Regions from separate parts of the Streptomyces sp. NPDC058985 genome, predicted to be linked through region 3. Evidence: riboswitches for the same ligand, from Rfam matches in the RefSeq annotation. Region 3 holds a riboswitch; each other region holds the start of a gene.
The links. Region 3 has a riboswitch for cyclic di-AMP ahead of ACFW01_RS03530 (peptidoglycan DD-metalloendopeptidase family protein). Riboswitches for the same ligand answer to the same signal wherever they lie in the genome.
Positions count from the first base shown of each region.

Region 1: another riboswitch for cyclic di-AMP. It lies ahead of ACFW01_RS20275 (C40 family peptidase); the one in region 3 lies ahead of ACFW01_RS03530 (peptidoglycan DD-metalloendopeptidase family protein).
Region 2: another riboswitch for cyclic di-AMP. It lies ahead of ACFW01_RS34035 (M23 family metallopeptidase); the one in region 3 lies ahead of ACFW01_RS03530 (peptidoglycan DD-metalloendopeptidase family protein).

Region 1 is NZ_JBHYJX010000021.1:115,579-124,928, reverse strand. It holds gene ACFW01_RS20290 (VOC family protein) at 1-44, shown strand, start outside; gene ACFW01_RS20285 (ATP-dependent Clp protease proteolytic subunit) at 148-783, shown strand; gene ACFW01_RS20280 (hypothetical protein) at 791-1,099, shown strand; cyclic di-AMP (ydaO/yuaA leader) riboswitch at 1,468-1,615, shown strand; gene ACFW01_RS20275 (C40 family peptidase) at 1,619-2,092, shown strand; gene ACFW01_RS20270 (ATP-binding protein) at 2,133-2,639, opposite strand; gene ACFW01_RS20265 (helix-turn-helix transcriptional regulator) at 2,854-3,714, shown strand; gene ACFW01_RS20260 (DUF397 domain-containing protein) at 3,736-3,966, shown strand; gene ACFW01_RS20255 (8-amino-7-oxononanoate synthase) at 4,012-5,139, opposite strand; gene bioB (biotin synthase BioB) at 5,290-6,498, shown strand; gene ACFW01_RS20245 (adenosylmethionine--8-amino-7-oxononanoate transaminase) at 6,491-7,777, shown strand; gene bioD (dethiobiotin synthase) at 7,779-8,495, shown strand; gene ACFW01_RS20235 (methyltransferase domain-containing protein) at 8,589-9,272, shown strand.
Region 2 is NZ_JBHYJX010000058.1:17,001-27,137, reverse strand. It holds gene ACFW01_RS34060 (hypothetical protein) at 1-349, shown strand, start outside; gene ACFW01_RS34055 (hypothetical protein) at 508-1,095, shown strand; gene ACFW01_RS34050 (dihydrofolate reductase family protein) at 1,327-2,460, shown strand; tRNA gene ACFW01_RS34045 (tRNA-Met) at 2,517-2,590, shown strand; gene ACFW01_RS34040 (PP2C family protein-serine/threonine phosphatase) at 2,767-3,987, shown strand; cyclic di-AMP (ydaO/yuaA leader) riboswitch at 4,212-4,367, shown strand; gene ACFW01_RS34035 (M23 family metallopeptidase) at 4,379-5,416, shown strand; gene ACFW01_RS34030 (aldo/keto reductase) at 5,552-6,496, shown strand; gene ACFW01_RS34025 (PrsW family glutamic-type intramembrane protease) at 6,519-7,970, opposite strand; gene trmB (tRNA (guanosine(46)-N7)-methyltransferase TrmB) at 7,981-8,838, opposite strand; gene lhgO (L-2-hydroxyglutarate oxidase) at 8,874-10,079, opposite strand.
Region 3 is NZ_JBHYJX010000003.1:93,817-103,953, reverse strand. It holds gene hpnH (adenosyl-hopene transferase HpnH) at 1-272, shown strand, start outside; gene ispG (flavodoxin-dependent (E)-4-hydroxy-3-methylbut-2-enyl-diphosphate synthase) at 277-1,431, shown strand; partial or broken gene dxs (1-deoxy-D-xylulose-5-phosphate synthase) at 1,459-3,385, shown strand; gene ACFW01_RS03550 (aspartate aminotransferase family protein) at 3,386-4,771, shown strand; gene ACFW01_RS03545 (XRE family transcriptional regulator) at 4,835-5,458, shown strand; gene ACFW01_RS03540 (DUF6126 family protein) at 5,464-5,577, shown strand; gene ACFW01_RS03535 (tyrosine-protein phosphatase) at 5,606-6,403, opposite strand; cyclic di-AMP (ydaO/yuaA leader) riboswitch at 6,830-6,987, shown strand; gene ACFW01_RS03530 (peptidoglycan DD-metalloendopeptidase family protein) at 6,992-7,912, shown strand; gene ACFW01_RS03525 (SGNH/GDSL hydrolase family protein) at 8,118-8,903, shown strand; gene ACFW01_RS03520 (TetR/AcrR family transcriptional regulator) at 8,960-9,580, opposite strand; gene ACFW01_RS03515 (MBL fold metallo-hydrolase) at 9,670-10,137, shown strand, end outside.

The sequences.
Region 1 (9,350 bases), on a different contig from region 3:
AGGGCTCCCTCTTCGGCCTGCACGAGCCGCCGCACGGGAAATGATCGCGGGGTTGCGCGATTCCCACCCCCTCACAATGTACGTCCTGTACATTTTATACGGAGCCAGTGCAGCCGAAGAGGGTTCCGTCACGAGAAGGGGTTCGCCATGACCCGACCGTCCGCCCGCCACGTCCTGCCCGAGTTCACCGAGCGCACGAGCGCCGGGGCCCGGACGTCGGATCCGTACTCGAAACTGCTGGAGGAGCGGATCGTCTTCCTCGGGACGCCGGTCGACGAGACCTCCGCGAACGACGTGATGGCGCAGTTCATGCACCTGGAGCACCAGGCCCCGGACCGGGACATCGCCCTCTGCATCAACTCCCCGGGCGGCTCGTTCACGGCCATGACGGCGATCTACGACACGATGCGCTACGTCGCCTGCGACGTGGAGACGACCTGCCTCGGACAGGCCGGCGCGTCCGCCGCGCTGCTGCTGGCGGCGGGCACGCCGGGCAAGCGCGCGATGCTGCCCGGGGCGCGGGTGGTGCTCCGTCAGCCGCTGCTCACCGAGCCGATCGAGGGGCAGGCGAGCGACCTGGCCATCCGGGCCGAGGAGTTGGCACGGATCCGCGCCCGCCTGGAGGAGATCCTTGTACGGCACACGGGCCGCACTCCGGCGCAGGTGACCGAGGACATCGAGCGGGACACCGTCCTGGACGCCCAACAGGCTCTGGAGTACGGGCTGGTGGACCGGATCGTGTCCGACCGCTCCGCCGCGCCCGGCACACCCGGCACCCGGTGAACGGCCGATGCTGCCACCGGAACTGCCGCCCCTGCCCGCCCTGACCCGCGCCGAGGCGGAGCTGATCGACCGCTACCTGGACGTCGTCGACCTGCTCGGGCGCATCAACCCCGCGCGGGACGGCGACACCTACCGGGGACTGCGGGCCGCCCAGGCGCTGGTCGGGAAGGCCGCGGCCCTGCGTGACGCGCTGGAGCTGATGCACGCCCGGGGCGAGACCGAACTGCACGCGCCCCCCCTCGCCCGCGCCCTGCGGGTACTGGACGGCGAGCGGCGGACGGGACGCCTCAGTCTTCCGCCGTGTTCCGAGAGTTGAGTGGACGGGGTTCGAAACGGACCAAAAGACGTACCTCCTTTCGGCGTAGGAACACACCCGGTTGACGACCGGTCCGGGTTGCGCGGCCGCCCTCCCCCGACGTCCGCGCCTACCGCTGCGCCGCTGGTCCCGGGGGCGTCATCGCCTACGACCCCGGCTCGAACACAGCGGCGTCCACCCGAACGGGTGGGTGGTGAGTAACAACACAAAAGGCACGTTCCGTTGGGAATTCCCCCTCCGGCGAGACAAGATCCGTGACTGACGACAAGCCCCCGCCGCAGCGGCGGGGCGGTCCGGGCGGACGCCGAGTCCTGCCGCCGCCCGGACGACCGGTCGCGAGGAAGTGGATCGGCAGGAGTGGAGGACCCGAGCACGACGGGTCGCAGGAGCGGTCGCCTCCGTGGGAGAGGCGCCGGACCGAGCAGCCCTTGGGGTGAAGCCGCACTCGTGCGGCCGGGCAACTTCGCCAGCCCGAATCCGACAGGTCATCCTTCACAGGCGGCTGACGAAGGGTTGCGCATGTTCGCGCTCAATCGTGTCCCGTCCCTGATGGCTCGTGCCGGTACGGCCTCGGCCCTCACTCTCGCCGCGGTAGGCGGCTCCGTCGTGGTCCCCGGCTTCTCCTCGGAGGCGGCCGCGGCGGCTCATGCGACGAAGGCCCTCAAGATCGCGGCATCCAAGAAGGGTTCCCCCTACAGGTGGGGCGCCGTCGGGCCCCGCAGGTTCGACTGCTCCGGCCTGACGCTGTACTCGTTCAAGAAGGCCGGCAAGAAGCTGCCGCGCACGGCGGCCCAGCAGTACAACAAGACCCGCCACGTCTCGGCCAAGAAGCGCAAGGCCGGAGACCTGGTCTTCTTCCACTCGGGCCGCAGCGTCTACCACGTCGGCATCTACGCCGGGAAGGGCAAGCTCTGGCACGCCCCGAAGACCGGGGACGTGGTACGCCTGCAGAAGATCTGGACCGGGAGCGTCTCCTACGGCCGGGTCAAGTAGCCCCCAGGGGCCAGACGCCCCGTGATCGAGTGACACGGGGTCAGACAGCCCGGGGTCGAGCAGCTCTCCCGAGGGGGATGACGGCGTTCTGCCCCGCCGTCACCCCCTCGGCGGCGGCCGGCGTGCCGGGGGCGGTCCAGGGCAGTTCGATGGAGACGGTCTTGCCGCCCTCCCGCGTGGGGCGGACCCGCAGCTTGCCGCCGCATTCGGCGGTCAGCCAGCGGATGATCACCATGCCGCGGCCGTTGTCCTGCTGCACGGCGGCCGGCAGGCGCTTGGGGAAGCGCGGATGGCTGTCGGTGACGCCGATGCGCAGCCGCTCGTCACGGTCGAGGACGAGGTCCACCGTGAAGGTGGGCGACTGCCCGAGCGTGTGCTGGACCGCGTTGGTCGCCAGTTCGGAGACGATCAGCCGGACCGTGTCGGACATCTCCGCGTCCGCCGGCAGGCCCCACTCCACCAGCGTGCCGGCCACATAGGTGCGCGCGGCGGCCACCGAAGCGGGATCGCTCGGCAGAGTGACGGATGCTTCCAGGTGATCGGCCATGGCAACGTCGTCCCTTTCTCACGGGACCGTGGTCCGACACGAAGCGGGCGGTTCGAGTACGGTCCCGGACTGGTGCTTCGCCGCCAGACTGCCATCACCCGGCCCGTGAAGGACGGCGATCCGCCAAGATATGCATATATCTGTCGCTCGAAGCGGTGAACTCTGCGACGGCAGAGCGGATTTGGGCGGCCCATAAGGAGTAAGGGAGTGGCCCATGCAGCACGGTCCGGTGGTGCGCCGCAGAAAGCTGGGCGCGGAACTGCGCGCCCTGCGCACGACGGCGGGCATCACCAGCGGGGAGGCGGCCCGGCTGGTGGGCTGGCACCAGTCGAAGGTCAGCCGCATCGAGACCGGGACGAGCGGGGCGAAACCGGCCGACGTGCGGTTACTGCTCGACGCCTACGGCGTGGACGACGACCAGCTGCGCGGGCTGCTGGTGATGCTGGCGCGCTCCGACGACGCGGGCGGCCGGCACCACTGGTGGCACGCCTACCGCGGGGTGCTGCCGCCCACCTACCGCGACTTCATCAGCCTGGAGTCCCAGGCCGGCGCGATGCGCACGCTGGAGACGACGGTGGTCCCCGGCCTCCTGCAGACCCCGGAGTACGCCCGCGAGGTGACGCGGGCCGCCGTGGACGGCATGCCGGAGGAGCGGCTGGACGCGCTGGTGGAGGTCAGGCTGGCCCGGCAGGACGTGCTGCGCGGCGAACCGCCGCTGGAGCTGAGCGCGGTGCTGGACGAGGCGGTGCTGCGCCGGCAGGTGGGCGGCCCCGGGGTGATGGCACGTCAGCTGGAGCGGCTGGTGGAGGCGGCGCGTCTGCCGCATGTCCGGCTCCAGGTATTGCCGTTTGCCGCCGGGGCGCACATCGGTGTCACCGGCCCTTTCGTAATCTTCTCTTTTTCGAGCACTTCTGATCTGGACGTGGTTGTTCTCGACCACTTGACGAGTAGCCTGCATCTCGAACGGAAAGAAGACCTAGAGGCCTATACCGAGGCCTTCAACGCCCTTCTGATCCATGCCCTTTCGCCCGAGGACTCGTTGGACTTCATCGCCGCGACCGCGGCAGGCGCGTAAGGAGGCACCATGTCAGGCTCCATGTCCGAACTTCCCCGGAACATCCCTGCCGGCACCGATCTGACCGGCGTGCGGTGGCTGCGCAGCAGCTACAGCACGGGCGCGAACAACTGCGTGGAGACGGCCCGGCCGTCGGCCGGCCGCTGGGCCGGACTTCTCGCGGTGCGCGACTCCAAGAACCCCGCCGGGGCCGCCCTGCTCTTCTCCCCCGAGAGCTGGACGTCCTTCACCGCCGGGATCCACCAGGACTGACCACCCCACGAGACGTCGGACGACACACGGCCATGCCACGCCGACTCATGGTCGCGTCTCGCCGATCACCCGCACCGCGCGTTCGATCTGTTCCCCGGAGAGGTCCGCCCGAGCGGTCAGCCTGAGCCGTGAGACACCGTCCGGCACGGAAGGAGGACGGAAACAGCCCACGGACAGGCCGGCCGCACGGCAGTCGGCCGCCCACCGCACCGCCCCCTCCGGGGAAGGCGCGCGCACCGAGACCACCGCGGCGTCCGGACGTACCGCCTCCAGGCCCGACGCGGTCAGGCGCGCGTGCAGTTCGGCGGCGACGGCACGGGCCCGCGCCGCGCGCTCCGGCTCGCGGCGCAGCAGGGTCAGCGCGGCCAGCGCCGCGCCCGTCGCGGCCGGGGCGAGGCCGGTGTCGAAGATGAACGTCCGGGCGGCGTTGACCAGGTGGCCGATCACCCGGGCAGGACCCAGAACCGCACCTCCCTGGCTGCCCAGCGACTTGGACAGCGTGACCGTGGCGACGACATCCTCCCGGCCCGCGAGACCCGCCGCGTACGGGGCGCCCCGGCCGCCGTCGCCGAGCACGCCCAGTCCGTGCGCGTCGTCCACGACCAGACCGGCGCCGTGCTCGCGGCACACGTCGGCGAGGGCGGCCAGGAGCGCGGCGTCGCCGTCGACCGAGAAGACCGTGTCGGAGACGGCGACCGCGGGCCCGTCGTGCGTCGCCAGCGCCTTGCGCACGGCCTCCGGTTCGGCGTGCGCCACCACCTGGGTCGTGCCGCGGGCCAGCCTGCAGCCGTCGATCAGCGAGGCGTGGTTGCCCGCGTCGGAGACGACCAGGCTGCCGTGCGGCGCCAGGGCGGTGACCGCGGCGAGGTTGGCCGCATAGCCGGAGGAGAAGACGAGCGCGGCCTCGAATCCGCAGAACGCGGCCAGTTCGCGTTCGAGTGCGGCGTGCAGTTCGGTCGTGCCGGTCACCAGCCGGGAACCGGTCGCCCCGCCGCCCCAGGTGCGCGCCGCCCGGGCCGCGCCCTCGGTGATCTCCGGGTGCCGGGCCAGTCCGAGGTAGTCGTTGCTCGCCAGGTCCAGCAGCGGCGAGTCGGCCGGACGGGGGCGCAGGATCCGTACGAGTCCCGCCTCGTGGCGCGCCCGGGCCTGTTCGTCGATCCAGCCGAACGCCATGAGCCGCTCCTTGGGGAATTTGTAGGCAATGGACAGACACTAGCGGCATGGCCACCCCCGCGAGGTGTGGCAATACCCACACGTCGATCTGTCAGTGTTGTGCAAACTCTCCTTGGCCCCGGGCGGCCCCTTAGGACAGGATCGGCTCTCATGGACCTGCTGAACACGCTGGTGGACAAGGGGCTTCGGCGCGAGTCGCCGACCCGCGAGGAGGCGCTGGCCGTCCTCGCCACTTCCGACGACGACCTGCTCGATGTGGTGGCCGCGGCCGGCAAGGTGCGCCGGCACTGGTTCGGCCGACGGGTGAAACTCAACTACCTCGTCAACCTCAAGTCGGGCCTGTGTCCCGAGGACTGCTCCTACTGCTCGCAGCGGCTGGGCTCCAAGGCGGAGATCCTCAAGTACACCTGGCTCAAGCCCGACCAGGCCACCGCGGCCGCGGCCGCCGGGGTGTCCGGGGGCGCCAAGCGGGTGTGCCTGGTGGCCAGCGGACGCGGCCCGACCGACCGGGACGTGGACCGGGTCTCGGACACCATCCGGGCCATCAAGGAGCAGGACGGGTCCGTCGAGGTGTGCGCCTGCCTGGGGCTGCTCTCCGACGGTCAGGCGGAGCGGCTGCGCGAGGCGGGTGCCGACGCCTACAACCACAACCTCAACACGTCCGAGGCGACGTACGGGGACATCACGACCACGCACACGTACGCCGACCGGGTGGACACGGTGCGCAAGGCGCACGCGGCCGGGCTCTCCGCCTGTTCGGGTCTCATCGCGGGCATGGGCGAGAGCGACGAGGACCTGGTCGACGTGGTCTTCTCGCTGCGCGAACTGGACCCGGACTCGGTGCCGGTCAACTTCCTGATCCCGATGGAGGGCACGCCGCTGGCCAAGGAGTGGCACCTCACCCCGCAGCGCTGCCTGCGCATCCTGGCGATGACCCGGTTCGTCTGCCCGGACGTCGAGGTGCGCATCGCCGGCGGGCGCGAGGTCCACCTGCGCACCCTGCAGCCGCTGGCCCTGAACCTGGCCAACTCCATCTTCCTGGGCGACTACCTCACCAGTGAGGGCCAGGCCGGCCACGCCGACCTGGAGATGATCGCGGACGCCGGCTTCGAGGTGGAGGGCGCCGACCGGGTGACCCTGCCGGAGCACCGGGTCACGGCCGCCGGTGGCGGCTGCGGATCGCACGCGGGCGGCGGCTGCGGATCGCACGGGGACGGCGAGGAGGGCGGGGGCTGCGGGTCGCACGCCGACGGCGGGGTCTGCGCTCCGGCGCCGGCGTCCCGGACCGAGGAGCCCCGGACGGATCTGGTGGCCGTGCGCCGCCGCGGTGCCGGGACGGATCTCGCGCCCAATGCCTGAGCCCGCGCTGACGGTGGACGAGCTGCTGGCGCTCGACCGGCGGCACGTCTGGCACCCGTACGGCCCCATGCCGGGGCGGCAGGACCCGCTCGTCGTGGAGTCGGCGAGCGGGGTGCGGCTGCGTCCCGCGGACGGCTCGGCGGAGCTGGTGGACGGGATGTCGTCCTGGTGGTCGGCGATCCACGGCTACAACCACCCGGTGCTGAACGAGGCCGCCCGCGAGCAGTTGGAGCGGATGAGCCACGTGATGTTCGGCGGGCTCACCCACGAGCCCGCCGTCCGGCTGGCGAAGCTCCTTGTCGACATGTCGCCGGACGGACTCGAGCACGTCTTCCTCGCCGACTCCGGTTCGGTGTCCGTCGAGGTCGCCGTCAAGATGTGCCTCCAGTACTGGCGTTCGCTGGGCCGCCCCGCCAAGCGCCGCCTGCTGACCTGGCGCGGCGGTTACCACGGCGACACCTGGCAGCCCATGTCGGTGTGCGACCCCGAGGGCGGGATGCACGAGCTGTGGTCGGGCGCCCTGCCGCGCCAGGTCTTCGCCGACGCGCCGCCCGCCGAGTACGACGAGACGTACGCCGGCCATCTGCGGTCGACGATCGAGCGGCACGCCGGCGAACTGGCCGCGGTGATCGTCGAGCCGGTGGTGCAGGGCGCCGGCGGCATGCGGTTCCACTCCCCCGCCTACCTGCGGGTGCTGCGGGAGGCGTGCGACGCGCACGGCGTGCTGCTGGTGTTCGACGAGATCGCGACCGGCTTCGGACGGACCGGCGCGCTGTTCGCGGCGGAGCACGCGGCGGTGACGCCGGACGTGATGTGCGTCGGCAAGGCGCTCACCGGCGGCTATCTGACGATGGCGGCCACCTTGTGCACGTCGGAGGTGGCCGACGGCATCTCGCGCGGCGAGGTGCCGGTCCTGGCCCACGGGCCGACGTTCATGGGCAATCCGCTGGCCGCGGCCGTGGCCTGCGCGTCGATCGGACTGCTGCTCGGCCAGAACTGGCGCGCGGAGGTCAAGCGGATCGAGTCCGGCCTGCGCGACGGTCTGGCCCCCGCGGCCGGGCTGCCGGGCGTGACGGACGTACGGGTGCTGGGCGCGATCGGCGTGGTGCAGCTCGACCACGCCGTCGACATGCGGGCGGCGACCGCGGCGGCCGTCCGCGAGGGCGTGTGGCTGCGGCCGTTCCGCGACCTGATCTACACCATGCCGCCTTACGTCACGGGCGACGCGGACGTGGCACGCATCGCCCGCGCGGTGTGCGCGGCGGCAGGAGAGGGATGACATGCCGGTACTGGTGATCTCGGGCACGGGCACGGAGATCGGCAAGACGGTCGTGACGGCCGCCGTCGCCGCGACGGCGCTGGCCGGCGGCCGGTCGGTGGCGGTGCTGAAGGCCGCGCAGACGGGTGTGGGGCCGGACGAACCGGGGGACGCGCGGGAGGTGGCGCGCCTCGCGGGGGCCGTGGCGGCGGCCGAAGTGGCCCGCTATCCGGAGCCCTTGGCGCCCGGCACGGCCGCGCGCCGGGCCGGACGGGCGCCGGTGCGCCCGGCGGAGGTGGCCGAGGCCGCGGACAAGCTGGCCACCGAGCACGATCTGGTGCTGGTCGAGGGGGCGGGCGGACTGCTGGTCCGCTTCGACGCGGACGGCGGGACGCTGGCGGACGTCGCCGCCCTGCTGGGCGCCCCGGTGCTGCTGGTGACGGCAGCGGGCCTCGGCACGCTCAACACCACGGAGCTGACGGCGCGTGAACTGCGCTCCCGCGGCCTCGACCTGCCCGGTGTGGTGATCGGCAGCTGGCCCGGGGCCCCGGACCTCGCCGCGCGCTGCAATCTCGCGGACCTCCCTGAGGTCTCCGGCGCTCCGCTGCTCGGCGCCGTACCCGCCGGGGCGGGTGCCCTGCCCCCGGCCGCCTTCCGGTCCGCGGCGCCGGGATGGCTGTCGCCCCGGCTGGACGGCACGTGGGACGCGGCGGCCTTCGGGGCGCGTCAGGCGCCCTGAGCGGCAGGGCGTACCCGGCCGCCGGCCAGGTGGGTGCGGAGCGGTCGTACGGGGGACAATCGCGGTAAGGCACCACCTCGTGAGGGAGGGCCCATGCCGCTGCGATCCGCCCGCGGAGTGCCGCGGGACGCCGTGCACCATCCGCTGTTCGCCCGCTACTACGCCCGGGCCAGTGTGGGCGCCGAGACCCGGATGGGCGTGGGGCGCGTCCGCGAGCGGCTGCTGGCCGGGCTGTCCGGGCGGGTGATCGAGGTCGGCGCGGGCAACGGGCTGAACTTCTCGCACTATCCGGGCGCCGTCTCGGAGGTCGTCGCCATCGAACCGGAGCGGCTGCTGCGGCGGTTGGCGGTGGAGGCGGCGCTGCGGGCGCGGGTGCCGGTGGACGTGGCCCCGGGTGCGGCCGAGGCGCTGCCGGTCAAGAGCGAGGCCTTCGACGCGGTCGTGGTCTCGCTCGTGCTGTGCAGCGTCCGCGACGTGCCGCGGGCGCTCGGGGAGGCGCGGCGGGTGCTGCGGCCCGGCGGCCAGCTGCGGTTCTTCGAGCACGGCCGGGGCGGCGGGCGGATGATGACCTTCACCCAGCGCGCCCTGGACCGGACGCTGTGGCCGCCGCTGTCCGGCGGCTGCCACCTGTCCCGCGATCCCGTCGCCGCGCTGCGGGACGCGGGGTTCGCGCTCGGCCCCTACCGGCGGATGATGATCCCGGAACACGGTCCGGCACTGCCCAGTTCGTACTGCGTCCTCGGCACGGCCTGGCGGCCACCGGAGGCGGGTGACTGACTCCCGTGACCCCGAAGGCGCGCGGTGTGGGGGCCTTCGCCCCGGCGCTGCGGGCGCTGCGGGCGCTGCGGGCGGACT
Region 2 (10,137 bases), on a different contig from region 3:
CGTCACCACGCTGTACGCCGTGTTCCTGGCCGGATGGTGGCTGGGTCAGCCCGTGCGCTCCGACGGCTGCCTCGAAGACCGGCCCTCCGCCGGGGCGGACGCCCGTCTCGCACAGGTGGAACCCGCCGACCCCGGCCGGTACCTCGGAAACCTCGACCTCGACTTCGGCATCCTCGACTGGGCCGACGACATGGACGGCTACCGCGACGGCGAGTACGGCCCCAGCGACTACGGGTACGACCTGCGGGGAGGCCCCGAAACATACGCCGCGTCCGGCACCGGCCACGCCCCGTGCTCCTACAAGAAGCGCGCCCGCCTGCTCGCATGGGTCAACGGCGACTGGGGCTGACCGCACGTCGCCACGGCCCTCGCCGTTCGCGGCGATCTTCGTCTCCGGCATCGGCATCGTCTTCTCCGCTCTCGGCACGGGCGCCCCCGGGGACGCGACCGCCGACTCTTCGTGGAACCCTTCGACGCGATGACGACCACCTTCCGATGGAGCCGCGCGTGAGCTGGCCGCATGTGGACTACGACACCGACCTGTGGATGAAGCTCCCGGACGCGTGGGAGACGACCCCCTGGAAAGGACCCAAGCAGTGGGCCCGTCACATGTCCGAGGCGTGGTGGGGGGACAGCGACCTCGAACCGACCCGCAAGGACCTCAAGGGCCTGGCCGCCACCCTGCAAGCCTGCGCCGAGCAGCTCCCGGGCAGCCACCCCGGCTTCGACGTGTACCTCCACCTGCCGGACCCGCGCCTGATGCCCCTGCCCGTGTTCGTGGCCGCCGTCGAGGCGGACGGCGACCGCGGGGAGACCCTGCGGGCACTGGTCGCCACGGAGGACACACACCTGGTGGAGAAGCCGGTGGTCGAGGACTTCACCACCGAGCGGCTCGGCACCGGCCTGCGTTCCCTGCGCCACACGCGGACGACGGAGGAGGATCGCACGATCGTCGCGGGTGTGCGCTATGCCTGGCGGGTCGAGGAGGCTGACTGCGACGTGGTGGTCGTCGTCGCGGCCCCGGACCCCCGCCGGGTCCTCAGCGCCCTCGACGACATCGACGCCTTCGCCGGTCGGATCGACGTTCCGCTGTAGTACCCGGCGCCGGCCTCTCGCCGGGCCGGCGGCCACGAGCCCCGGGGCGGCGTGAGCCCCGTCCGTCGTCGGACCGACCGCGCCGGTCCGAGAACGGTTGCTCCCGCGTCACGGCGACGCCATCCCCGGGAGCCGGGGCCCGCCGGAGCCGGTGCGGTTCGACCGTCCCACCGGCCCGAAGTACCTTCATGGTCGGCCAGCCGGTCCACACGCCCCACTGGAGCGCCCGAGATGCCCCTGCCCCACGTCCTCCTCTCCGCCGCCGTCTCCCTCGACGGCTACCTGGACGACACCGGGCCCGAGCGCCTGCTGCTGTCGTCCCCCGCCGACTTCGACCGGGTCGACGAGGTGCGGGCGTCGGTCGACGCGATCCTGGTCGGGGCCGGGACGATCCGGGCCGACAATCCGCGGCTGCTGGTGAACTCCGCCGAGCGGCGGGCCGCCCGGACCAGGGCCGGGAAGGCCGAGTACCCGCTCAAGGTCACCGTCAGCGGCAGCGGTGAGCTGGACCCGGCGGCGCGGTTCTGGCACACCGGTGGGGAGAAGGTGCTGGTGACCACGGACGAGGGGGCAGGGCGGGCCCGGGCGCTGGGGATCGCCGGCGATGTCGTCGTCCCGCTCGGCGACTCGCTCCACTGGCGGGCGGTGCTCGAGTACCTGGGCGACCGGCGCGGGGTGCGGCGGCTCATGGTGGAGGGGGGCGGGACCGTCCACACCCAACTGCTCCAGCAGGAACTCGCCGACGAGCTGCACCTCGTCCTCGCGCCCCTGCTCGTCGGCGACCCGGCCGCGCCCCGGCTCTTCGGGCCCGGCGCCTACCAGGGCGGGCGGCTGCGGCTGGTGGAGTCGCGGCGGATCGAGGACGTCGTGCTGATGCGGTACCTGCCGACCGCACCCGGTACCGGCGACCGCGTGAGCGCCGCCGACCGGCACTGGCTGGCGCTCGCCTGCGAGCTGGCGGAGCTGTGCCCGCCGTCCCGGACGGCGTTCAGCGTGGGGGCGGTCGTGGTCGCCGCCGACGGGAGCGAGCTGGCTCGGGGGTACTCGCGGGAGGGCGGCGACGCCGTCGTGCACGCCGAGGAGGCCGCGCTCGCCAAGGCCGACCGCTCCGATCCGCGGCTCGCGGGGGCGACCGTGTACAGCAGCCTGGAGCCCTGTGCGCACCGCGCCTCGCGGCCCGCGCCCTGTGCCCGGCTGATCCTCGACGCCGGGGTGCGTCGGGTGGTCACGGCCTGGCGGGAGCCGGACACCTTCGTGCCCGGGGCGGACGGCGGTGAGGTGCTCGCCGCCGGGGGCGCCGCCGTCGTCGTACTGCCGGAGTACGAAGGGCGGGCGAAGGCGCCCAACCGCCACCTGGCGGGATAGAGGGATACCGATGTGCATTCGGCCCCCGGGATGACGTACAGTGGTGAACACAACGACGCGGGGTGGAGCAGCTCGGTAGCTCGCTGGGCTCATAACCCAGAGGTCGCAGGTTCAAATCCTGTCCCCGCTACTGAAGGCCGAGGGCCGGAATCCGAAAGGGTTCCGGCCCTCGGTGCGCTCCCCGCTGCGTTCACCCGCCCGGCCCTCACCGCTCGCCGCCCACCCCCGTCGCGGGAAACCTGGAGTACGGCACGGCAAGCGGCGCGGACAGGGGGCGGCGGGAGACCAGTGGTGCGGGCAGGTGATGTGGAGGACGAGGGAGCGTACGCCAGGGCCGGCGGCCGGCTCCCCGGCGATCCCGTGCCCGACCCGGGCCTCGGCGACGAGCCGGCGCCCGTGCCGCCCGTCGGGCAGCCGCGGCCGTGGCGCACGTCCTACGGCCGGGCCCTCGCGCGCTCGCTCCCCGTACTGCTGATCGTCGTCGCCGTCCTGTACGACATCTTCACGCCGCGCTACTTCACCGCCGGTCCCCTCTACACCGCCGCGCCGCTGGTCGCCGCCCCGATCTACTCCCGGCGGGGCACCGCGCTCACCGGGGTCGCCGTGGTCGCCTCGGTGGTCGGGCTGCAGATCGGCAAGGGCGTCATCCACTACGTCGACTCCCTCACCGAGCTGATCACCATCGCGACGGTCGCCGCGCTCGCCGTCTTCGTCAACGCCTTCGTCCGCCGTACCGACGAGCGCCTCGCCATCGCCCGGGAGATCGCCGAGGCCGCCCAGCGCGCCGTCCTGCCCGAGCCGGCCGAGCGGATCGCCGGCTTCGAGATCGCCGCCTGCTACGAGGCCGCGCAGGCCGGGGCCTTCATCGGCGGTGACCTGTACGCGGTGCAGGACAGCGCGCGCGGCGTCCGGCTCATCGTGGGGGACGTGCGGGGCAAGGGCATGGGAGCGGTGGCCGCCGTCGCCGTGGTGATCGGCGCCTTCCGGGAGGCCGCCGAGCAGGAGGCGACGCTGGAGGCGGTGGCGCAGCGCCTGGAGCGGGCGCTGGCCCGCGAGGGCACCCGGCGCGACGGGCTGGACGCCTTCGAGGGTTTCACCACCGCCGTCCTCGCCGAACTCCCGCACGGCACCGGGACCGTACGCATCGTCAACCGCGGCCATCCGCCGCCCCTGCTGCTCCACGGCGACGGCACCGTGGGACCGCTGCCCGCCCGGGAGGCGGCGCTGCCGCTGGGCATGGGCGAGCTGGGTGTGTGGCCCGACCGCGCGGAGGAGACGGCCTTCCCCGGTGGGGCCACGCTGCTGCTGTACACCGACGGGCTGTCGGAAGCCCGGGACGAGCGGGGGGAGTTCTACGATCCGTACGCGCGGCTGGCCGGTCGCGTCTTCCGCCACCCGGCGAAGCTGCTCGACACCCTCGCCCGCGACGTGCGCCGCCACTCCGGGGGCGGGATGGCGGACGACATGGCGCTGCTCGCCGTACGGCGGCCACGGCGCGGCGACCATGATCATTGTCACGAGCCGTGACGGGGTGGCCTCCCTCCGCATAACAACTGACGCACCATCAGAAAAAGGTGCTGTGAAAGGGAATACCGAGCCGCGGTCAACTCGCCCGGTTTTCACCGACCGTGAGGGGTACGTCCCGCCCGTTCTCGTTAATGATCAAGAGGAACAGCTTGGAATCCGGGCCCCGGGTCTATTAACGTTCGATAACGCAGCGCGGTCGTCCCAGCCGTCACAGAAGGCGGCTCCGTGCGCACGCGCCGAATCCCGCAAGGGAACCGGGGAACCACCACATTGGGGTGAATCGGGCGTTTGACGCCGTGGCAACACGGCTGCATGCGCCCGTAGGAGACCTTCCTGCTCCGAACCCGTCAGCTAACCCGGTAGGCGAAAGGAAGGAAAGGAGTACGCCCACGTGGCGTCCAACCGGCCTGCCCCCGAGGCCCCGTTCGTGCCGAACCGGTACGACTCCGACACCTTCGGCTACGAGAACAACCGCGCCGAAGAGGGCCCTTGGGAGGAGTGGAATCCCACCGAGGACTCCATCCGCCCCGTACGCGGCCGGCACCGCGTCGCCAAGCAGCGTGGCGGACTCGCCCGCAGCTCCACCGTCCTCGGCGTCGGTGTCATAGCCGCCGTCGGCGCGGGCGGTATGGCCAGCGCGCAGACCGGCAAGCCGCCGGTGTCGATCTCCATGCCGGACCTGCCCAACGTCGGCTCGCTCATCTCCGACGAGGAGCCGCAGCCGGAGGGTTCCAGCACCCCGCTCAGCGGCATCGGCGTGACCACCGCCGCCGACACCGCGGAGGGCACCGACACGGCCGGCGCGGGCGAGTCCCTGCGGGCCCGGATCATGGCGCAGGCCGAGCAGCAGCAGGCCCAGGTCGAGACCAAGGCCGCAGCCGCGGCCGCCGCGGCCGCCGAGAAGAAGGCCGCGGAAGCCGCCGCCAAGGCGGAGAAGGAGGCCGAGGCCAAGGCCGCCGCCGCCAAGAAGAAGGCGGAGGAGGAGGCCGCGAAGAAGGCCGAGGCCGAGCGCCTCGCCAAGCTGGCCAAGCAGTTCACGCTGCCGACCTCCTCGTACACGATCTCCTCGACCTTCGGTCAGGCCGGCGCCTACTGGTCCTCCGGCCACCACACCGGCCTCGACTTCGCCGCACCCACGGGCACGCTGCTCAAGGCCGTGCACAGCGGCACCATCACGTCGGCGGGCTGGGACGGGTCGTACGGCTACAAGACCGTGCTCACCCTGGATGACGGCACCGAGATCTGGTACGCCCACCAGTCCTCGATCAGCGTCAGCGTCGGCCAGGAGGTCACCACCGGTGACGTCATCGGCCGCGTCGGCGCCACCGGCAACGTCACCGGCGCCCACCTCCACATGGAGGTCCACCCCGGCGGCGGCTCCGGCATCGACCCGATGGCCTGGCTGCAGAGCAAGGGCCTCACCCCCTGAGCCACCGGCCCCTCCGCTACCCCGCTGGTCCCCGGCGGTCCTGACGGCAACCCCCCGACGTCAGGGCTGCCGGTTTGCGGGGTTTTTGCGTCTGTGCCGGAATGACCTGATCCGGTGCGTTCGTTGACGCCCTACATGACTTCTCTGCGCAAGCTCGGCTCCTCCGACCTGGAGGTCTTCCCCCTCGCCCTCGGCGGCAACGTCTTCGGCTGGACCGCCGACCGGGACCGGTCCTTCGCCGTCCTGGACGCCTACACGGCGGCCGGCGGCAACTTCGTGGACACCGCCGACTCGTACTCCGCCTGGGTCGACGGCAACAGCGGCGGCGAGTCCGAGACCGTCCTCGGCCAGTGGTTCGCGGCCCGCGGCAACCGTGACGACGTCGTCCTCGCCACCAAGGTCAGCCAGCACCCCGAGTACCCGGGCCTGTCCGCCGCGAACATCAAGGCGGCGGCCGACGCCTCGCTGCGCCGCCTGGGCACCGATCACATCGACCTCTACTACACGCACTTCGACAAGCCCGAGGTGCCGGTCGAGGAGATCATCGGCGCGCTGGACGAGCTGGTGAAGGCGGGCAAGGTGCGGCACATCGCCGCCTCCAACATCTCCGCCGAGCGGCTCGCGGCCTCCCTGGAGTTCTCCGACCGCGAGGGCCTCGCCCGGTACGTCGCCCTCCAGCCGCACTACAACCTGGTCTCGCGCGACACCTACGAGGGCGGGCTGCGTGACCTCGCCGAGCGGTCGGGACTGGCCGCCGTGCCGTACTACGCCCTCGCGGCCGGCTTCCTCACCGGCAAGTACCGGCCCGGCGCGAGCGTCGACAGCCCGCGTGCGGGCGGTGCCGCCAAGCACCTGGAGACCGAGCGCGGCCGGCGGGTGCTCGCCGCCCTGGACGAGATCGCCGAGGCCCACGACGCCCCCGTCGCCACAGTCGCCCTCGCCTGGCTCGCGGCTCAGCCGACGGTGGCCGCGCCGATCGCGTCCGCGCGCACGGTGGAGCAGCTGCCCGCGCTGCTGGGCGTGGCGGAGCTGAGCCTGACGGACGACGAGGTCGCGCGGCTGACGCGGGCGTCGGCCTGAGCGGGACGCCGCCGGGGCCCGCCTAGGGGCGGTGGGGGTGGGGACCCGGCGGTGCGTACGGGTGGGCGTACGGGACGTACGGCACCTGGGCCGGGTGCGGCGTCTGGGATGGGTACGGCATCTGGGTCGCGTACGGAGCCTGGGCCGGGTGCGGTGTCTGGGTCGCGTACGGCGTCTGGGCCGGGTGCGGTGCCGGAGGGCCGCCGCCGTACGGGCCGTACGGCCACCCGTACGGGTGGGCCCAGGGCGGCGCGGGCCGGGGTACGGGCGGTGCCGTGGAGCGGGCCGCGTGGTCGAGGGCCGGGCGGGCCGCGCCGCGGCGGTGCCACAGGGCGTCCAGCATCTCCCGCTCCCGCACGGCGTAGTCGGCCCCCGCCCGGCCCCGGCGGCCGCGCTGCCGCAGGAACGCCAGCGAGGTCGCGTACGCCTCGTACTGGGCCACCGCGCGTGCCGCCTCCTTCCCGCCGTGGAGCCGGGCGTGCCGCCGGGCGACGCGGCGGGCCCGCATCGAGCCGAGCGCCTGCGGTTCCACGGGCGTCAGCCACCCGGCCAGGACATATGCGGGCAGCTCGGCCCGTACGGTGCCCAGTTCGCGCTGCCGGGTCCAGATCACCAGCCAGGTCAGCAGGCCGAAGGCCGGCACCATGAACGCCGCGTACACGGCGTAGAAGCCGTACGCGCCGAACGCGGCCGAGCCGTTCCACAGCGCGTGCACGCCCATCGCGAGCAGCAGGCCGGACAGCGGGAGCAGAGCGCGGCGCAGGCGGTGGCGGCCCGCGGAGAGCGCGGCGATGCCGAAGCCGATGCCGGTGAGCACCGTGAAGAGCGGGTGTGCGAACGGGGACATCACGACGCGGACGAAGAAGGTCGCCGCGGTGACGGAGGCGATGCCGCTGCCGCCGGTGAGCTGGTCGGTGCCGAACGCGGTGCCGAGGTACAGGATGTTCTCGGTGAAGGCGAAGCCGGTGGCGGTGACCCCGGCGATCACCACTCCGTCGACGATGCCGGTGAAGTCACGCCTGCGGAACAGGAAGACCAGGAGGACCGCGGCGGCCTTGGCGGACTCCTCGACGACCGGTGCTATCACCGTGGCGCCCAGGGTGTCCGCGCTCGCCGGGTCGGCGGTGGCGGTCGCTATCCATCTGGTCGCGAAGCTGTTGGCGACGATCGCTATCAGCGCCGCCGCGCAGGCGCCCCAGGAGAAGCAGAACAGCAGGTTGCGCCAGGGGCCGGGGTCGACCCGGTCCAGCCAGCGGAAGGCGGCCACGAGCAGCGGCACGGGCAGCACCGCGAGGCCGAGCCCGACCAGGAAACCCCGCGTGCCGGTCTGTTCGCGGACCAGGGCCAGGATCACCAGGCCGGAGAGCGCGAGCAGCGTGATCAGTGCGCCGTACCGCACCCAGGACCGCTGCCACCAGTGCGGATGCGTACGCGGGAACGTGGGCTGACGCGTCGGACACGGGGGACTGGCCACGGCATGGACCCTAACCGGTGGGGGACTGCTCCTCGTGGGGATCGCGGAGCTGTACGCGGCGGAAGAGCAGGTCGTTCACCACATGTCCCTTGTCCAGTCCCTGGCCCTCGAAACGGGTCAGCGGCCGGTGCGCGGGACGCGGCGCGAAACCGCCGTCCGGGGCGGTGTTCTCGAAGTCGGGGTGCGCGGTCAGCTCGTCGAGCATCTGCTCGGCGTACGGCTCCCAGTCGGTGGCGCAGTGCACGAAGGCGCCCGGCGCGAGCCGGGCCGCGGCCAGGGTCAGGAACTCCTCCTGGATCAGGCGGCGCTTGTGGTGCCGCTTCTTCGGCCACGGGTCGGGGAAGTAGACGCGCAGTCCGGCGAGCGAGCCGGGGGCGAGCATCTCGCGGAGCAGGATGATCGCGTCGCCGTTGGCCACCCGGATGTTGGACAGGCCGTTCCGCTCGGCGAGACCGAGGAGGTTGCCCTGGCCCGGGGTGTGCACGTCCACGGCGAGGATGTTGGTGCCGGGGTCGGCCTCGGCCATCTGCGCGGTGGCCTCGCCCATCCCGAAGCCGATCTCCAGGACGACCGGGTGCGCGTCGCCGAACAGCTCGCCGAGGTCGAGGTCGCGCTGCCCGTCGATGTCCAGTCCCCATAGGGGCCACAGCCTTTGCAGCGCGTCCGCCTGGCCGGCCGTCACGCGGCTGCGCCGGGGCTGGAAACTGCGGATCCGCCGCTCGAAGTGCGATCCGGCGGGATCGGCCTTCGGCCCGTCCGGGAAGCGCGGCTCCCCCTTGGCGCGGGTGTGCCTCAGGGAGGCGCCGGTGTGGGTGGCGGCCGGCTGGTGGGCGTCGGGGGCGCTGGGCGCGCTGGGGAAATCAGACACAGTGCCCCCAATTTTACGGCCCGCCCGTGCCGGGCTCACGAGCCTCCCAGCAGGGTCAGTGCCCTGCGGCCCACCTCCCGCCCGATCGGCAGGGCCGCGGTGGCCGCGGGCGACGGCGCGTTCAGGACGTGCACCGCGTGGGGGCCCTCCTTGATCAGGAAGTCGTCCACCAGCGTCCCGTCGGCCAGCACCGCCTGGGCCCGCACGCCGGCCGGCGCCGCGACCAGGTCGCTCTCCGTCACGGACGGCAGCAGTCTGCGCACGGCGGTGGTGAAGGCCGCCTTGGACAGGGACCGGCGCAGCTCCCCGGTGCCGTACCTCCAGTGCCGCCGCGCGATGTGCCAGGAGCCGGGCCAGGCCAGCGTCGCGGCCAGCTCGCGGGGGCGGACGACACCCCAGCCGTACCCCTCGCGGGCCAGCGCCGGCACCGCGTTCGGCCCGAGGTGCACGCCGCCGTCGATGCCGCGGGTGAGGTGGACCCCGAGGAACGGGAACGCCGGGTCGGGCACCGGGTACACCAGTCCCCGCACCAGCTCGGGACGGGCCAGCTCGTAGTACTCGCCCCGGAACGGCACGATGCGCATCCCCGGGTCGTCGCCGGTCAGGCGGGCGATCTCGTCGCAGTGCAGCCCGCCGCAGTTGACCAGGACGCGGGCGCGGAGCACCTCGCCGGAGCGGGTGCGGACGGCGACGCCGAGGCCGGGGCGGCGGTCGATGTGCCGCACCTCGGCGCCGTAGCGCAGCTGTGCGCCGGAGGCCTGGGCCAGCTGCCGGGCCACGGCGACGTAGTCGCAGATGCCGGTGGTGCCGACGTGTATGGCGGCGAGGCCCCTGACCTCGGGCTCGTACTCCTGGATCTGGGCGGCGCCCAGCTCGCGTACCGGAATGCCGTTCTCCCGGCCGCGCTGGACGAGGGCGTGCAGGCGGGGCAGCTCGGCGCGGTCGGTGGCGACGATCAGCTTGCCGGTGACGGCGTGGTCGATGCCGTACTCGGCGCAGAACTTGACCATCTCGGCGGCGCCCCGCACCGCGTAGCGCGCCTTCAGCGAGCCCGGGCGGTAGTAGACCCCGCTGTGGATGACGCCGCTGTTGCGGCCCGTCTGGTGCCGGGCGGGGCCCGGTTCCTTCTCCAGCACCGTGACCCGGGTGCCCGGGGCGGCGCGCGTGATGGCGTACGCCGTCGACAGGCCGACGATGCCGCCGCCGATCACCAGCACATCGCAGTCGAACACTCGTTCCATCTCCCGGTCCACCTCCCGGCTTCGATAGTGCACTGCGCCACTGACAATGCCTTCAAAC
Region 3 (10,137 bases):
TCGACTTCCCCTGCACCGCCTGGGCGATCCCGAACTACTCCCTCTTCGGCTGGCAGCGCCCCTGCTACCTGATGAGCGACGGATACGTGCCCACGTACCGGGAGCTGATCGAGGAGACCGACTGGGACAAGTACGGCCGCGGCAAGGACCCGCGCTGCGCCAACTGCATGGCGCACTGCGGCTACGAGCCGACCGCCGTCCTGGCCACCATGGGGTCCCTCAAGGAGTCCCTGCGCGCCATGCGCGAGACCGTCTCCTCGAACCGGGAGTGACGTCGTGACCGCCGTCTCCCTCGGGGTCCCCGGGGTACCGGTCCGGCCGATCGCCGAGCGGCGCGCGTCGCGGCGGATCCAGGTCGGGCCGGTGGCCGTCGGGGGCGGCGCCCCCGTGTCGGTGCAGTCCATGACCACGACCCGTACGTCGGACATCGGCGCGACGCTCCAGCAGATCGCCGAGCTGACCGCGTCCGGCTGCCAGATCGTGCGGGTGGCCTGTCCGACCCAGGACGACGCGGACGCGCTCGCGGTGATCGCGCGGAAGTCGCAGATCCCGGTGATCGCCGACATCCACTTCCAGCCCAAGTACGTGTTCGCCGCGATCGAGGCGGGCTGCGCGGCGGTCCGCGTCAACCCGGGCAACATCAAGCAGTTCGACGACAAGGTGCGCGAGATCGCCAAGGCTGCTCGCGATCACGGCACCCCGATCCGCATTGGCGTGAACGCGGGCTCCCTGGACCGCCGTCTGCTCCAGAAGTACGGCAAGGCGACCCCCGAGGCGCTCGCCGAGTCCGCGCTGTGGGAGGCGTCGCTCTTCGAGGAGCACGACTTCCGGGACATCAAGATCTCGGTGAAGCACAACGACCCGGTCGTGATGGTCGAGGCCTACCGGCAGCTCGCCGCCCAGTGCGACTACCCGCTCCACCTCGGCGTGACCGAGGCCGGCCCCGCCTTCCAGGGCACCATCAAGTCGGCGGTCGCCTTCGGCGCGCTGCTCTCGCAGGGCATCGGCGACACCATCCGCGTCTCCCTCTCCGCCCCGCCGGTCGAGGAGATCAAGGTCGGCATCCAGATCCTCCAGTCGCTGGGGCTGCGGGAACGCCGACTGGAGATCGTCTCCTGCCCGTCCTGCGGCCGCGCCCAGGTCGACGTGTACAAGCTGGCCGAAGAGGTCACCGCCGGTCTTGACGGCATGGAGGTCCCCCTCCGCGTCGCTGTCATGGGCTGCGTCGTCAACGGCCCCGGCGAGGCCCGCGAGGCCGACCTCGGCGTCGCCTCCGGCAACGGCAAGGGCCAGATCTTCGTCAAGGGCGAGGTCGTCAAGACCGTCCCCGAGTCGAAGATCGTGGAGACCCTCATCGAGGAGGCCATGAAGATCGCCGAGCAGATGGAGAAGGACGGCGCGTCGGGGGAGCCGGCCGTCACCGTGAGCTGAACAGCACGGACCGAAGGGGGCCCGAGCGTGACGATTCTGGAGAACATCCGGGGACCACGCGATCTGAAGACGCTGTCCGAGGCGGAACTCGGTGAACTGTCCGACGAGATACGTGACTTCCTGGTGCACGCGGTCGCCCGCACCGGCGGTCACCTCGGACCCAACCTGGGCGTGGTGGAACTCACCGTCGCCCTGCACCGGGTCTTCGAGTCGCCGGCCGACCGCATCCTGTGGGACACCGGCCACCAGAGCTACGTACACAAACTCCTGACCGGGCGTCAGGACTTCTCGAAACTGCGTGGCAAGGGCGGCCTGTCCGGCTACCCGTCCCGCGAGGAGTCCGAGCACGACGTCATCGAGAACAGCCACGCATCCACCGTGCTCGGCTGGGCCGACGGCCTCGCCAAGGCCCGCGACGTGCGCGGAGAGCGCGGCCACGTCGTCGCCGTCATCGGCGACGGCGCGCTCACCGGCGGCATGGCCTGGGAGGCCCTGAACAACATCGCGGCCGCCCGGGACCGGCCGCTCATCGTCGTGGTCAACGACAACGAACGCTCGTACGCCCCGACCATCGGCGGCCTCGCCAACCACCTCGCGACGCTGCGCACCACCGACGGCTACGAGCGGATGCTGGCCTGGGGCAAGGACGTGCTCCACCGCACCCCCGTGGTCGGCCACACCGTCTACGAGGCCCTGCACGGCGCCAAGAAAGGCTTCAAGGACGCCTTCGCCCCGCAGGGACTCTTCGAGGATCTGGGGCTGAAGTACCTCGGCCCGATCGACGGACACGACCTCGGGGCCGTCGAGTCGGCGCTGCGGCGCGCGAAACGCTTCCACGGACCGGTGCTGGTGCACTGCCTCACGGAGAAGGGCCGGGGCTACGAACCCGCCCTGCGCGACGAAGAGGACCACTTCCACACCGTCGGCGCGATGGACCCGCTCACCTGCGCACCGCTCGGCCCCGCGGGCGGGCCGTCCTGGACCTCCGTGTTCGGCGAGGAGATGCTGCGGATCGGAGCGGAGCGCGACGACGTCGTGGCGATCACCGCGGCCATGCTGCACCCGGTCGGCCTGGCACCCTTCGCCGAACGGTTCCCCGACCGGGTCTGGGACGTCGGCATCGCCGAACAGCACGCCGCCGTGTCCGCAGCCGGCCTCGCCACGGGCGGACTCCACCCCGTCGTCGCCGTCTACGCCACCTTCCTCAACCGCGCCTTCGACCAACTGCTGATGGACGTCGCGCTGCACCGCTGCGGGGTCACCTTCGTCCTGGACCGGGCCGGCGTCACCGGCACCGACGGGCCCTCGCACAACGGCATGTGGGACATGTCCGTCCTCCAGGTCGTCCCCGGGCTGCGCATCGCCGCCCCGCGCGACGCCGGCCAGTTGCGTGCCCAGCTACGCGAGGCGGTCGCCGTCGACGACGCGCCGACCCTGGTGCGCTTTCCGAAGGAGTCCGTCGGCCCGGACGTACCCGCCGTGGGCCGGGTCGGCGGCATGGACGTCCTGCATGCCGCCGACCGGCCCGAGGTGCTGCTGGTGGCCGTCGGCGTGATCACCCGTCTGCCTCGGGGCCGCGGAACTGCTCGAAGCGCGCGGCATCGGCTGCACCGTCGTCGACCCGCGCTGGGTCAAACCCGTCGACCCGGAGCTGGCCCCGCTGGCCGCACGGCACCGCCTGGTCGCCGTCGTCGAGGACAACAGCAGGGCGGCCGGGGTCGGTTCGGCGGTGGCACTGGCACTCGGCGACGCCGACACCGACGTGCCCGTGCGCCGCTTCGGCATCCCCGACCAGTTCCTCGCCCACGCCAAGCGCGCCGAGGTGCTCGCGGACATCGGCCTCACCCCGGTCGACATCGCCGGCCGGATCGGCGCGAGCCTGGCCGTCGGGCGGCGAGCGGTGGACACCCCCGGGGACGGACGGAACGTCATGCCTGCGCAAGGAGAGAACTGAATGACCAAGGAGTTCGACCTCGCCGCGCTCTTGGCCGAGCGCGGGGCCGAGCGGTACGAATTGCACGCCAGGCACCTCAACCACCAGCTGCCGCGCATGCTGCACACCATCGGCTTCGACAAGGTCTACGAGCGGGCCGAGGGCGCGCACTTCTGGGACGCCGAAGGCAACGACTACCTGGACATGCTCGCCGGGTTCGCGGTGATGGGCCTGGGCCGCCACCACCCGGTCGTCCGCAAGGCGCTGCACGACGTCCTGGACGCCTCGCTCGCCGACCTGACCCGCTTCGACTGTCCGCCGCTGCCCGGGCTCCTGGCCGAGCGGCTGCTCTCCTACAGCCCGCACCTGGACCGGGTCTTCTTCGGCAACAGCGGAACCGAGGCGGTGGAGACCGCGCTGAAGTTCGCCCGGTACGCGACCGGCAGGCCGAGGATCCTGTACTGCACCCACGCCTTCCACGGACTGACCACCGGCTCGCTCTCCGTCAACGGCGAGGACGGCTTCCGCAAGGGCTTCGCGCCGCTGCTGCCCGACACCGCGGTCCCGCTCGGCGACCTGGACTCCCTGGCGCACGAGCTGCGGCAGGGAGACGTGGCCGCGCTCATCGTGGAGCCGATCCAGGGCAAGGGCGTGCACGAGGCACCGCCCGGCTACCTGCGGGCCGCGCAGGACCTGCTGCACCGGCACAAGGCACTGCTGATCGCCGACGAGGTGCAGACCGGCCTGGGCAGGACCGGGAAGTTCTACGCCTTCCAGCACGAGGACGGCGTCGAGCCCGACCTGGTCTGCGTGGCCAAGGCGTTGTCCGGCGGCTACGTGCCGGTGGGCGCCACGCTGGGCAAGGACTGGATCTTCCAGAAGGTGTACTCCTCGATGGACCGCGTGCAGGTCCACTCGGCGAGCTTCGGGTCCAACGCGCAGGCCATGGCGGCCGGACTCGCCGTGCTCTCGGTGATGGAGAACGAGGAGATCGTGGCGAACGCCGCCGCGGTCGGGGAGCGGCTGAAGTCCCGGCTGACGGCGCTGGTGGACCGCTACGAGCTGCTCGCCGACGTCCGGGGCCGCGGGCTGATGATCGGCATCGAGTTCGGCCGGCCGCGGTCCCTGAAGCTGCGCAGCCGCTGGACCATGCTGCAGGCCGCCCGGAAGGGCCTGTTCGCCCAGATGGTGGTGGTGCCGCTGCTGCAGCGGCACCGGATCCTCACCCAGGTCTCCGGCGACCACCTGGAGGTGATCAAACTGATCCCGCCCCTGATCATCGACACCGCGGACGCGGACCGGTTCGTCGACGCCTTCACCGAGGTGATGGACGACGCGCACAACGGGGGCGGCCTGATGTGGGACTTCGGCAAGACCCTGGTCAAGCAGGCAGTGGCGCACCGCTGAGGAGGCCTTTGCCTCGTAGGCAAAAAACTTGCCTCAGGGGCAGGTCTCGGGCTGAATGGGCTCATGAGCACGAGCTCCTCCGAGACCGGCCCGGCCGACGGCGCGGTCGCCGCCGTCGCGCCCCAGCTGCGTGAGCTGCGGCGGCGGGCCGCCCTGACCCTGGAGGCGGCGGCCCGCGCGGCCGGGCTGTCGCCCGCCCACCTGTCCCGCCTGGAGACCGGGCAGCGCCAGCCCTCGCTGCCGATGCTGCTCGCCCTCGCCCGCGTCTACGGTACGACCGTCGCCGAGCTGCTCGGGGAGACGGCCGCCGACCGCGACGCCGTGGTGCGCGCCGCCGACATGGAGGCGACCGTCGCGGGCGGCTGGACGTACCGGCGGGCGGGGGCGCCGGGCCGGGGCATGCAGGCCCTGCGCGTCCAGGTGCCGTACGGCTCGCAGGGCGACATCGTGCGGGTGCACCCCGGCGAGGAGTGGCTGCACGTGCTCAGGGGCCGTCTGCGGCTGCGCCTCGGGGACACCGAGCACCGGCTCGGTGTGGGGGACGGCGCCCACTTCGACTCGCTGACCCCGCACCGGATCGCGGCACAGGATCCCGAAGGGGTCGAGCTGCTCTTCGTCCACACCCTGCTGCAGAGCCCGACGGCCGCGCTGTGCCTCGGCCCGACGCCCCCCGGGGAGATGCCGTGAGATCCATGGAGGAGAAGTTCCCGCGCGCCCTGTGGGTGCGGCTGCTCATCTACATCGCCCTGGGACACGTCTTCGGCGGCTTCCTCTACCTGCTCTTCGAGGTGGGCGCCGGCCGCTAGCGGCCGGGCGGACCGCTGCCGCGCCGGATCAGTCCAGCATCCGCTCGCGCAGCCGCTCCCGGGCCGCCGGGGTGAGGTGCAGGCCCTGCTCCAGGTAGGCGTCGACGCCGCCCCAGGTCTCCTCGACGGTGTCGAAGGCCGCCGCCAGGTACTCGGCGCGCGCGTCGAACAAGGGACTCAGCAGCTCCATGACCTCGGGGGAGTAGGCCGAGGCGGCGGAGCCGCCGCGGCGCACCTTGTAGCGGCGGTGCGTGGCGTTCGACTTGAGGTAGTCGTCGAGGACGGCATCGCGCTCGACACCGAGCGCGAGCAGCGTGACCGCGATCGACAGGCCCGCGCGGTCCTTGCCGGCCGCGCAGTGCATCAGGGCGGGGACGCTGTCCTCGGCCAGCGCGTGCAGCACCCGGGAGTGCTCCTCCGTGCGCTCCGTGATGATCGTGCGGTAGGACGCGATCATCCGTCGGGCGCCCTTGCCGTCGGCCAGGATCGCGTGCAGCTGGTCGAGGTCGCCGTCGCGGACCATCTTCCAGAACTCGGCGCCGTCGGCCGGGTCGCTCAGCGGCAGGTTCACATTGCGCACGCCCGGCAGCTCGACGTCGGGGCCTTCCAGCTTCTGGTCGGCCGCGTTGCGGAAGTCGAAGATGGTGTGCAGGCCGAGGGTGGCCAGGAAGGCGGCGTCCTCCCCGGTGGCGTGCGCCAGGTGGCCGCTGCGGAACAGCACGCCATGCCGCACCCGTCGCCCGTCCGCGGCCGGCAGTCCGCCGACGTCCCGGAAATTGCGCACACCGGTCAGCTCGGGTTCGGTCGACGGGACCTGCTGCGTCACGGGGACTCCTCCCACTCCGCCCCGCCGACGCTGCTCGGCGGCGGGCTCGCCTCGACGATACGGCATCCCCTGGCTGCGCCCATGAGTTGTCCACAGGGGATTAAGGGCGACCTCGCACCTTCTGTCCGAATTGATGCCTTAATCCCAACTGGCGTTGAATTGCGAAAGGGTGGAGAAGTGGCGCGTGAGCAGCGTCATATCCGTAACCGTGCGTCGTCCGTCATGTCCACGTAATCAAGCCGGTTTTCAAGGATGTTCACACGAAAAGCCATTCCCCGAATCGACGGAGTGTGACCGGAAATTCCCGTAAAGGATCAATCGGAACACCTTCTGGTGGAACCCTTCGCTTGTCCGGGTGCGTCTTGGTCCCTTACGTTCACCACCGATCCGGACGGACGCCTAATCCTGCCGCCGACCGGAGCCCACTCTCATCCACCACCCGTACCCGGCAGGAGCGGGGGACCCACAGGTACGAATGCCTGTTCCGGTTCCCGGAACGGCTTGGGGTGAAGCCGCGTTTCGGCGCGGCCGGGCATCTCCAGCCCGAACCCGACAGCTCACCTCGCAGGCGCCGGAGAGGAATTCGCCATGCCCGCGAAGGGTAAGCACCGCCGTACCAGGGCCATGCGCCTGACCCGCACCATCGCCGTCGCCGGAACCGGTGGCGCCGCGCTCGCCCTCCCGCTGATCGGGGCCGCCGGCGCCAACGCCGCTCCCGCGCACTCCGTTTCCGAGCAGTCCGTCCAGTCCATTGCGGCGACGGCGAAGAAGGCCGCCGCGAGTGGCGCCGAGAAGAACTCGGACGCGCGGACCTACACCGTCAAGAGCGGCGACTACCTCTCCCGGATCGCCGACGAGCAGAACGTCGACGGCGGCTGGAAGAAGCTCTACGAGGACAACCGCCAGGCCGTCGGTTCGGACCCGTCGCTGATCCACCCCGGCCTGAAGCTCTCGGTCGGCGCCAAGACCGCCCAGTCGGAGAAGCCGGCCGCCGAGAAGCCCGCCGCCGAGAAGCCGGCCGAGGCGGAGAAGCCCGCCGCCAAGCCGGCCGAGAAGTCCACGGACGCCGAGAAGGCCTCCACCTCGGACGCCGGCACCAGCAGCGGCTACACCTCCCCCGTCGCGGGCGGCACCGTCGGTACCCCGTACCACCAGTCCGGCAGCATGTGGTCCAGCGGCTACCACACCGGCACCGACTTCGTCGTCCCGACCGGCACCCCGCTCAAGGCCGTCGGCGCGGGCACCGTCGTCTCCGCCGGCCCCGGCGGTGCGTACGGCAACCAGGTCGTCATCCAGCTCGCCGACGGCCACTACGCCCAGTACGCCCACCTCTCCTCCCTCTCCGTCTCCGCCGGCCAGTCGGTGACGGCGGGCCAGCAGGTCGGCCTCTCGGGTGCCACCGGCAACGTGACCGGTCCGCACCTGCACTTCGAGATCCGCACCACGCCGGACTACGGGTCGGACATCGACCCGGTCGCGTTCCTGCGCTCGCACGGCGTCTCTCTCTGACGCACGGCCAGGGCGCAGCCCCCACACCACCGAAGGCCGGACCCCGATCCCCGGGTCCGGCCTTCGGTGTATTCCGCAATTGACCAAGCCTTTAGGCGTGGCCTTTCTCACCGACCGTCAACCCCTGCCTACGGTCGCGTAGGTCACATTCCAAGGTGAATCATGGCCCGATGTGGCAGACGATTCGAAGAATGACAGCAGAGCAGTGATCGGGTCGTACGTGGCGCTGGGGGACAGCTTCACCGAGGGCGTCGGCGACCGCGGCCCCGACGGGGCGTTCGTCGGCTGGGCCGACCGATTCGCCGTACTGCTCGCGGACCGGCGCCCCGAGGGCGACTTCACCTACGCGAACCTCGCCGTGCGCGGCAGGCTGCTCGACCAGATCGCGGCCGAACAGGTCCCCCGAGTCGCCGAACTCGCGCCGGACCTCGTCTCGTTCGCGGCCGGCGGCAACGACATCCTCCGGCCCGGCACCGACCCCGACGAGGTGGCCGAGCGGTTCGAGCGGGCGGTGGCCGCGCTGGCCGAAGCGGCCGGCACCGTCCTCGTGACGACCGGGTTCGACACCCGCGGCGTGCCCGTGCTCAGGCATCTGCGCGGCAAGATCGCCACGTACAACGGACACGTCCGCGCCATCGCCGACCGGTACGGCTGCCCGGTGCTCGACCTCTGGTCGCTCCGCAGCGTCCAGGACCGCAGGGCGTGGGACGCCGACCGCCTGCACCTGTCGCCGGAGGGCCACACACGGGTGGCGCTGCGCGCCGGACAGGCGCTCGGCCTGCCCGTGCCGGCCGACCCGGACCAGCCCTGGCCGCCGCTGCCCTACCGCGCCGCGCTGGACGTACGCCGGGACGACGTGCACTGGGCCCGCGAGTACCTGGTGCCGTGGATCGGGCGCCGGCTGCGCGGCCAGTCCTCGGGCGACCACGTGACCGCCAAGGGGGCGCTGTCGCCGCACGACATCAAGACGCGGATCGCCTCGGTGGCGTGACGGCGTCGTGCGGGCGGGCCGGCTGCGGAGGCCGGCTGCGGACGGGGTACGGCGGGTCAGCGGCGGGGGTGGCCCAACGCCTCCCGCGGCAGGCCCAGTTCCCGGGCGAGTGCCTCGTCCGTCCACTCCCGCGCCCGGGCCCGCGACACCGTGCCCCCGTACGACGTCAGTTGCACGGCGAGCCCGTCGAGGAGCGCGGTCAGCCGCAGGGCCGCGCCCTCGGGGTCCGGGCAGGGGAACTCCCCGGCGGCCACCCCCTCGGCGATGACCTCGGCGATCGCGGCCTTCCACCGGCGGTCCAGGTCGCGCGTGACGTCCCGCAGCACGGGCTCGCGCAGCGCCGCCGCCCAGCCCTCGATCCACAGCCGCCAGCCCTTGGCCTGCCCCGTCGGGGCGTACCACCGCACGGCGGCCCGCAGACGGCGCACCGCCGACGTACGGCGGCCGAGCAGTCCGCGCAGATGAGCCAGATCGTCCTCGGCGGCCCGGGCGAAGGCGGCGGCGACCAGCTTCTCCTTCGTGGAGAAGTGGTAGAGCACCAACGCGTTGCTCACCCCGAGCGCGGACGCCACGTCGGCGATCCGCAGCGCCGCGACACCTCGCGCCGATATCTGCTCGACGGCCGCGCGCAGCAGCTCCTCGCGCCGCTCGGCCACACTCAACCGGACTCGCACCACGCCCCGTCCCCCAAGCTCCGGACACGATCAGTCGGTGTCACACGAGACGACCATAATGAGAGCCTGACCCAATCCACCTGGAGGTTACCGTGGCCGGATACCGTTCCCCGAGTTCCGGGCTCCGTACGCCCCGGCCCGCGGCCTTCGGCGCGGACCCGACCGGTGAGCGCATGGCGCGCATCCGCAGATCGCCGCACTTCCGTGACGGCGTCTTCCAGAACCCGGGCGGCACCGCCCGGACCCGGCCCTCCGGATCGGCCCGTGAGTTCGCCAAGATCTACTTCGACCGGGAGTCCCGGCTCCGCCGCGCCCCGTCGGGCCCGATCCCGGTGCACGCCACGACCCTCGCCGACCTCGCCCGGCCGCCGGCCACCGGACTCCGGCTGACCTGGATGGGGCACTCCAGCGTGCTCGCCGAGATCGACGGGCGGCGGGTGCTCTTCGACCCCGTGTGGGGCGAGCGCTGCTCCCCGTTCCCCTTCGCCGGGCCCAAGCGGCTGCACCCCGTCCCGGTTCCCCTGGCCGCCCTCGGTCCGGTCGACGTCGTCGTGATCTCC